Regions from separate parts of the Shewanella sp. YQ_9 genome, predicted to be linked through region 3. Evidence: predicted binding sites of a transcription regulator. Region 3 holds the regulator's gene; each other region holds the start of a gene.
What was found. The regulator sigma-54, encoded in region 3, starts transcription at its own class of promoters, with help from an activator protein. The targets are predictions, from matches to a motif close to GTTGGCACGNNNNTNGNNT.
Positions count from the first base shown of each region.

Region 1: ACF8D4_RS07450 (DUF3192 domain-containing protein) is a predicted target of sigma-54. The motif match lies at 1,059-1,077, and genes of this name have one in related genera.
Region 2: ACF8D4_RS19720 (nitric-oxide reductase large subunit) is a predicted target of sigma-54. The motif match lies at 1,221-1,239, and genes of this name have one in related genera.
Region 4: ACF8D4_RS07290 (GSCFA domain-containing protein) is a predicted target of sigma-54. The motif match lies at 971-989, and genes of this name have one in related genera.

Region 1 is NZ_JBICJO010000026.1:46,137-48,340, forward strand. It holds gene ACF8D4_RS07440 (GNAT family N-acetyltransferase) at 1-157, opposite strand, end outside; gene ACF8D4_RS07445 (DUF2789 domain-containing protein) at 380-610, shown strand; gene ACF8D4_RS07450 (DUF3192 domain-containing protein) at 633-998, opposite strand; gene ACF8D4_RS07455 (hypothetical protein) at 1,165-1,503, shown strand; gene ACF8D4_RS07460 (Zn-ribbon-containing protein) at 1,503-2,204, shown strand, end outside.
Region 2 is NZ_JBICJO010000074.1:6,594-8,797, reverse strand. It holds gene ACF8D4_RS19720 (nitric-oxide reductase large subunit) at 1-1,176, opposite strand, end outside; gene ACF8D4_RS19715 (potassium/proton antiporter) at 1,691-2,204, shown strand, end outside.
Region 3 is NZ_JBICJO010000065.1:9,041-11,244, reverse strand. It holds gene hpf (ribosome hibernation promoting factor) at 1-59, opposite strand, end outside; gene ACF8D4_RS18065 (RNA polymerase factor sigma-54) at 91-1,554, opposite strand; gene lptB (LPS export ABC transporter ATP-binding protein) at 1,650-2,204, opposite strand, start outside.
Region 4 is NZ_JBICJO010000026.1:16,256-18,459, reverse strand. It holds gene lpxB (lipid-A-disaccharide synthase) at 1-256, shown strand, start outside; gene rnhB (ribonuclease HII) at 253-873, shown strand; gene ACF8D4_RS07290 (GSCFA domain-containing protein) at 1,212-2,204, shown strand, end outside.

The DNA of each region.
Region 1 (2,204 bases), on a different contig from region 3:
TGAGCTTTTGTTCATATTCGACGGCATTGGCGGCCGGCAAGGTCTGCTGAAAAAACGCATCATAGTGATAGGCGTTATAGAGAATTGATGCGGCCAGGCGCAAATCTTCCGCTGTCAGGTAGACGGCACGCAGAGAATCGGGAGTCTGGGTTTCCATTTGTTGTTGTCCTTGTCAGCCAAAAGGGCAATTTCCAATTTAACAATATTGGATCAAAGTGCAATATCTTGATCTTGCTTGCCAGGCATTGTCACTTCATCTTTAGGCAGATTGGTATAAGCTAAGGGGAAGGAATAAGGCTTACTATCTGTTTTATTAAGGCTTGTTCACCCATCACTCATCACCTTGGCAATATATGTCAGGATTTCAGGAGGTCAGAATATGGATACCACCCACACAGACTTGGCCCATTTATTTGAGCAATTGGGACTCCCCAGCAGCAGCAAGGCGATAGAAGGCTTTATCGGCGCACATCCTATCCCCGAGGGAGTCAAACTGGTGGATGCACCATTCTGGAATGAAGCGCAGCGCACTTTTTTAACAGAGGCTCTGGCCGAGGACGCCCAATGGTCAGACACCATAGACCATTTGGACGCCCAGCTCAGGAGTTGATTGGAATTGGGATGAGTTTGAATTACAGCTGCGCGTAAGCCTTATCGCCCCAGCCAATCAGTTGTTGATCGCGAAACACCAAGGGGGTGCACTCATCCTTGGTGGTCTTGCCATCACTGTGTCTGTGGCGGGTACGGTAAAACAGTACCTGTACTTGCTGATCATTGGAGAGAAAGGCTTCATTAAAGTCGGCCTGCCCCATGAGCTGCTGCACCTGTTGCTGATCCATCCCCAGAGTCAACTTGGCCAGTTGTTGCTGATTTTGCTGTTGCTGCAATTGCCAGGACTCCTTTTCATCCCAGTTGGCTTCGTGATCGCCGACATTGACCACACAGGCACTAAGCCCTAAGCTTGCAATCCCCATCAGTGGCAGTAATAACTTGTTCATTGTCACTCCTTGTTATATTTATCAAATGTTGACTTTTGTTAAGCAAATGCAGCAAACGCTATGCAACATGCAGGCCAACAAATAAACTGATAAATATCAAAATGATAAAAGCAAACAACTGCTGCACTATGTAACTATTCGCGAAAATGTGAGGTTTTTTACCAAGATGTCCACTCCACTGGAACAGGTCATGGCCGCCGCGGCGGCAGTAGCCCAAAGCGGCCATACTCCCTCTCTGGCACTGATTAAGGCAAGACTCGGCAACAAGTTACCAATGCCACTGCTGGTTGAAGGTCTGCAGCGTTTCAAATCCCTGCCAGAGAGTGAACGGGAAAAACAGCTTGAAGACGCACCTCAACTGCAAGAAACCGTGCCACAACAAGCTGTCACCACAGTAGAAGTTCTCCAGCAGGAAATCAGCCAGCTACGCCAGGAACAGCAGCAACTGAAACAAGAATTCGCGGCCTTGCAGCAAAGACTCGCCAAGCTTGAGGAACAGCAATAATGTTTGTCTGCGAACTCAGGTTTGAATGCTTTGCCAACACCACTATCAGCGCCGCAGAAAAAGCCATCAATACCCTGCTTGAGGCCTGGCGGGCCAACGGTCAGGTATTGGGACGGGAATTTGCGGTGGCCTTTAGGGACGGGGAGTTCAGAGTCAGGCTGCTGCTACCGGAAGAAACCAGTCTGGCCAACAGGCACAACAGTCCCTGGGCCAAACAGGCGTTGCAGCAGTTAACCGAGGCCAAACTGCTGGCCCCCAAGGAAAAGCTCATAGGTCAGGATATCAATTCCGAGGTCAGCACCCTGGAGCCCCCAAGTTGGCAGCTGCTTTATACCAGCTATGTGCATATGTGCTCGCCGCTGCGCAGCGGCGATAACTTGCTACCCATTCCACTCTACCGCATTCCCGCGACCTTCAACGGCGATCACAAGCGGGTGATCCGTTGGCAAACCGAGTGGCAAGCCTGTGATGAACTGCAGATGGCCGCAGCAACCAAGGCCGAATTTGCCGCCCTCGAGGAGCTCTCCAGCCCGGACAGCGATCTGTTCCGCCGCGGCTGGGATCTGCGCGGCCGCATCGAATATCTGACCCAAATTCCTACCTATTACTACCTTTACCGGGTCGGGGGAGAGAGTAAACAAGCCGAATTGGCCCGTCCCTGCCCCCGCTGCGGCAACCCGGACTGGCGCCAACCCAGCCCG
Region 2 (2,204 bases), on a different contig from region 3:
GTATTGTTGTACCCCCAGCCATTCACCGGCCATGGAGCCCAGCACCACTATCAGCAGAGCGACCCACAATAGGTTGACACCGAAGCGTTGATATTTGGGCTCGTGGCCGGAAAGCGCCGGTGCGATATAGAGCCCGGTACCGAGCCAGGCCGTTGCTATCCAGAATACTGCCAGTTGAGTATGCCAGGTGCGGGTCACTGAATAGGGCAGGATCTCACTCAAGGGAAAACCGTAAAATTCCTGGCCTTCAACCGCATAGTGCGCCGTGACGCCACCGAGCAGTATCTGCAGCAGAAATAGGCCGATAGCGGTAATGAAGTATTTACCCGTGGCCTTTTGTGACGGGGTGGGTTTGTGTCTGAACAGGGGATCTTCAGTGGCGGGAGCCGGCAGGGCTTCATGTTTGCCGGCGGCATGATACCAAACCAGGGCACCGATACCGGCCAGCAGAGTCACTATGCTCAGAATCGACCAGACGATATTGTCTGATGTCGGTGTGTTACCCAGTTGTGGATCGTAGGGCCAATTATTGGTGTAGCTGTAATTGGCATCCGGGCGCTCGGTCACTGCGGCCCAAGCGCCCCAAAACAGGAAGGCATTGAGCTGTTGACGGCGCTCGGCAGATCCTATGGTATTGGTTTTCATCGCATAGGCTTCCCGAAGCTCATTCAGCGCGGGATCGTCACCAAACAAAGATTGATAGTGCTGACTCACTTGCGCCATGGCGGCGATACGGGTATCGGAAAGCACCACCCGGGTGTGACCTCTCTCGTCTGTAGTGACTGTGTTATGGCGCAAATCGTCCCTTAAAGCTTGCTCCAATGCGGCCTGAGTACTCTTGTCCAGGCTATTGAAAGGCTTGTTGTATGTCTCCTTGGCTCGAATATCCAGCCAGGCTTCGGCCTCACGGTGTAGCCAGTCTGCGGTCCAATCCGGAGCCACATAGGCGCCATGGCCCCAGACTGAGCCAAGTTGATGTCCGCCCATGGAGCGCCAAACCAGCTGCCCTTGTTCTATGTCCTTGCCGCTGAAAACCACTTGGCCCTGGCTGTCGCTATAGACATCGGCAATCGGTGGTTTTTCCCGATAGATTTCACTGCCGATACTGAGAAGTACAGTGAAAGAAGCGACCAACACAAGTAACAGTGCGATCAGGGTGAATTTTTGTCTGCTCATTGGCATCCCTCTGACAAAGTCTATTTGATAGGTTTTCCTACATAGAGCAGCCAACGTGCCAACTTTTATTCTTGTTTTTAATCAGTGCATTACTTTTTTGTGTGTTTTTGATGATGTCATTTTGATTGTATTAAAAGTGTCTTTTTAACATTAATAACTGTCATTATGACACTAGCTGTTTGCCAGAAAGCTATAGCTGATATCTTGACGAGAATTCTTGGATTTCAAATTCTTTAGTTATTTGAAAAAATAAAGTTTTTTTCATTAATTTGAGTTTATGTTTCTTTGGGTTCAGATTTGATGTTTTATAGGTAAATTTTCCATTTTTTAAGGGTTTACCTGGCTTCTTTTACTGGTCTTTTTCGCTGGCAGTAAAAATAAGTCAACTGTTTCTACTGAAAAATAACCCGAATTAATGATATAATCCCGTCTGTAACCCACGTGTTTTCCGGAGTCTCGTTAGAGTCAGGTTTCTCTTTTATTAGCTTCCCCGCATTTTCAACTGGAGGGTCATTTGAACGCAGATATCATCAACAGCTTTTTCCTTGTCGGGGCCTTGCTTATTGCAGTCAGCGTGCTGCTTAGCCCATTGTCTTCGCGACTCGGTATTCCTATTTTGGTGGTATTTCTGGCGGTGGGTATCTTTGCCGGTGAAGATGGCCCAGGCGGCATAGTATTCAATGACTATTCAGTTGCTTATTTGGTCAGTAACCTGGCTCTGGCGGTTATTCTGCTCGATGGTGGCATGCGTACCCGGGTTGCCAGTTTCAGGGTGGCATTGTGGCCGGCCTTGTCATTGGCCACTTTTGGGGTGGCGTTAACCACCACGCTGACAGGTTTGTTGGCTGCCTGGTTATTCGATCTCAATTTACTCCAGGGCATGTTGGTGGGAGCCATTGTCGGTTCGACCGATGCCGCGGCGGTATTTAGCCTGCTTAAAGGCAAAAACGTGAATGAGCGTGTCGGTTCGACACTGGAAATCGAATCCGGTTGTAACGACCCCATGGCTGTGTTTTTGACCGTGACTC
Region 3 (2,204 bases):
ACGTAGTCACGCAGTGAGTCGGTGATCTCGATATGATGTCCTGTCAGGTTGATTTGCATAGAAAGATTCCTCCAATTTCCAACTGTGGATTTATAAACTCTTACGCTGGTTCGACGGTGGTATCATCATAGCCTCGCGATACTTGGCTATGGTGCGTCTTGCAACGTTGATTCCCTGTTCTGCCAGAAGTTGCGCCATCTTGCTGTCGCTCAAAGGCTTCTTCTGGTTTTCCGCTGCCACGAGCTTCTTGATAAAAGCCCTGATCGCCGTGGAAGAGCATTCTCCGCCATCTTCGGTGCCGACATGGCTGGAGAAGAAGTACTTCAATTCAAATATTCCCCTGGGGGTATGCATATACTTTTGAGTGGTGACCCTGGAGATGGTCGATTCATGCATCTCGACCGCCTCGGCAATATCGTTGAGCACCATGGGTTTCATGGCCTCTTCACCATATTCAAAAAATCCCTGCTGGAACTGCACTATACAGTTGGCCACCTTGAGCAGGGTGTCGTTGCGGCTCTCCAGGCTCTTGATAAACCATTTGGCTTCCTGAAGATGACCACGAATAAACTGGCTGTCTGATTGACTGCGGGCGCTACGGGCCATGGCAGCATACTGCTGATTGATCCCGAGTTTGGGCATACAGTCCGGGTTGAGTTCTACTACCCAGCGGCCGTTTTTCTTCCAGACACTGACATCAGGGATCACATATTCCTCGTCCATCGGCTGCACCAGCAAGCCGGGGCGGGGATTGAGACTCTGGATAAGGTTGATGGCGTCACGCAGTTGATCTTCCTTGAGCTTGGTCTTGCGCATCAGGGTGCGGAAGTCACGGGCAGCAATGAGATCCAGATGTTCGTCAATCAACAAGCGGGCGTCGGCCAGATGTGGGGTGTCGGTGTTGAACTGTTGCAACTGGATCAGCAGGCATTCGCGCAGATCTCTGGAGGCGATGCCGACAGGGTCAAAGTGCTGGATCCGCTTGAGTACTGCCTCGACTTCATCGAGCTCAATCTCAGGGTTGCCCATGGCTTCGAGGATCTCCTCTGTGCTCTGGGTCAGATAGCCCTGCTCGTCGATGGCATCAATAATGGCGGTGGCAATGGCGTCGTCGGTATCGGAAAACGGGGTCAGGTTCTTCTGCCATTCCAGATGTTCATAGAGACCTTCGCTGGTTTCACCCTGGAAGGGCATATCATCTTCACGGCCCATGGCCGGCCCTGAGGCGCTGGCGGCGGTAAAGACTTCGTCCCAGGTGGTATCCATAGGTAATTCATCCGGCATAGACTCATTGTTCAATGCCTCTGAGGTTTCTACCGTGGAACCATCTTCCTGCTTGGCGCTCAACTCGCCGGCGTCGTTTTCCTTGTGGTTGTCGTCGATAGCGTCATCCTGGTTGTCCTCGGCCATTTCCAACAGAGGGTTGGCTTCCAAGGCTTCCTGGATTTCCTGCTGCAGCTCAAGGGACGACAGTTGCAGCAGGCGAATAGCCTGTTGCAACTGAGGTGTCATGGTCAACTGTTGACCCAGTTTGAGCTGGAGTGACGCTTTCATTATACCGCTAATCCCTACTCGTTATTTTTCAAGGAAAAAATTCAATAATAACAAACTATAATACCCGGAATTGCCACCGGATGACATGATCCTAACTATAGCCTGAATTGTTCGCCTAAGTACACAGCACGCACTTGCTGGTTGTCCAAGATTTCAGCGGGTGTGCCCTCGGCGATCAACTGCCCATGGCTGACTATGTAGGCTCGCTCACAAACGTCGAGTGTTTCGCGAACATTGTGGTCTGTGATCAGCACCCCCAAACCGCGGGACTTAAGCTGTTCGATGATTTTCTTGATATCGATAACTGAGATGGGATCCACACCGGCGAACGGCTCATCCAGCAAAATGAACTGTGGATTGGCGGCCAATGCCCGGGCGATTTCCACCCGGCGGCGTTCGCCGCCGGAGAGGGACATCCCCAGGCTGTCACGTATGTGGGTAATATGGAATTCTTCCAGCAACTGTTCGAGTTGTTCCTCGCGCTCGTCGCTGTTGAGTTCTTTGCGGGTTTGCAGCACGGCCATGATGTTGTCATGCACCGACAGCTTGCGGAAAATACTGGCTTCCTGTGGCAGGTAGCCTATGCCTTTACGGGCTCGCAGGTGCATGGGATCCAGGGTCAGCTCGTCGTCGTCAATGAAGATACGGCC
Region 4 (2,204 bases), on a different contig from region 3:
TGCCAAGCGGATGATGCAGATAAACCACTTCTCTTTGCCCAATTTGTTGGCCGGAAGGGAGTTGGTGGCAGAGCTTATCCAAGATGATTGCACTCCCGAGCGGATAGCCGAAGAGGTGGGCAAATTGCTGGATAAAGATAACCGGCCGCTGCTGGCCGAGTTTACTAAGCTGCACAGCCTGCTGGCCTGCAACGCCAGTGAAAAGGCGGCCCAGGCCGTTGTGGCCTTGCTCGATAAAAAAGCCGAGGAAAGATGACAGTCTATAAGCAACTCTCGGAAGCCGAAGCGCAGCTGTTGTGCCAGGGGCTGGTCGCCGGGGTAGATGAAGTGGGGCGTGGCCCCTTGGTCGGCGATGTGGTCACCGCAGCGGTGATCCTGGATCCCGCCAATCCAATTAGCGGCCTTAATGATTCCAAGAAGCTCAGCGAAAAGAAACGCAATGCCCTCTATGAAGAGATCCTGGCCAAGGCGCTGGCGGTCTCAGTCGGTCGAGCCAGCCCGGCGGAAATCGATGAGCTCAACATACTGCATGCCACCATGTTGGCGATGCAGCGCGCCGTGGCGGGCTTGAACGTGCGTCCCGAGAAAGTCTTGGTAGATGGTAATCGGACCCCGGATTTTGGCCTGCCTTCAGCCGCGGTGGTTAAGGGCGATGGCTTGATCCCTGTCATCAGCGCCGCCTCTATCATAGCCAAGGTCACCCGCGACCGGGAGATGGCCGAGCTTGACAGTCGCCACCCTGAGTATGGTTTTGCTGCCCATAAGGGCTACCCCACCAAGGCGCATTTCGAAGCCTTGAGTCAACACGGTGTCTTGCCTGAGCACAGACGCAGCTTCCGGCCGGTACGCGAATGGCTGGAGCAGCATTCATAAGCCGTACTGAAACCTAAAGATGCAACCAAAAGGGCAGCAGCGGCTGCCCTTTTTTGTGGCTCTGATATGGCGTAATCACAACGGCTATACCTGCGTTGTTGCCAAAACGTCTGCTTCGTTTCCCAAAACCGTGCTTGGCTTGCTCCTTTGAATTGGTAAATTTCTGCCCCACATCTGCAATATGTGATCTGCTGATGTAGACGTCAAGTTTATGAAAGTGTTAAATAATGTCTCTTTTTGGTTGCCTGTCGCAATTAATCTATACCGCGCACTGGATCGGGTAACCACAGCTGTACCGTGGTGGCGGTAGAGGAATATTTTGCATTGGAGGCAGTAGCATGGAGCATTCTTTACCTTATGATCCCGTTCATAAGGAGCGTTTTTGGCGTTCAGCGGTGGCGGATATTCGGCCCGAGACTGAGCTTTTTCGTGAGCTCATCCCCAGGCTCCCCATTGATACCAAACAACAACTCTCTTCGGCAGGTTCCTGTTTTGCCCAGCACATAGGGAATTGGCTGGAACAGCATAACTACTCTTATCTGCGCAGTGAGCTAAATCCAGATGTGACATCCAGTTTTGCCTTCGGCAACCTGTATAACGCCCGTGCCTTGTTGCAATGGTTTATCAAGGGGGAACAGGAACTGGCTCAGTACAGCATCTATTTTGATGAAGAAAATCAACGCTATTACGACTTACTGCTGCCGACAAGCAAGGAAGGCTACTCCTCCCGGGAGGCATTGCTCGAATATCGTCGCAAGGTCGTGGCCGAAACCAAACGCCATATTGCCGCAAGTAGCAGCTTTATTTTCACTCTGGGGCTGATTGAAACCTGGATCGATCCCAATGGGGTTTGTTATCCCTCCTGTCCTGGAGTCAAACTGGGCGAGTTTGACCCTGATTGTTACCGGCTCAAGGTCTTCGATTACGAAGAGGTCTATATCGATCTCGACCGGCTGTTGCAGCAACTCAAGTGCATCAATCCAAAGCTGAAATTGATATTAACTGTGTCTCCTGTGCCCCTCACAGCCACGGCCACTGAAGAACATGTGTTGGTGGCCAATGGTCATTCCAAGTCTGTTTTACGGGCCGTTGCCGGCAGCTTCTGCAAGGATGTCGCCGATGCCAGTTACTTTCCCTCCTATGAGTTGATCACTACCTCCTTGCCTGCGGATTTCCGGTTTCTGGACAACAGGCGCACTGTTTCCAAAGAGGGGGTCGGCTATGTGATGCGTCACTGGTCCAAGGCGTTGGCCTGCGAGGAAAACCTGGTTGCCAATCACCTTGAAGCCGATTGTGACGAAGAGTTGCTGGATGCCTTGCAAAGAACCGCC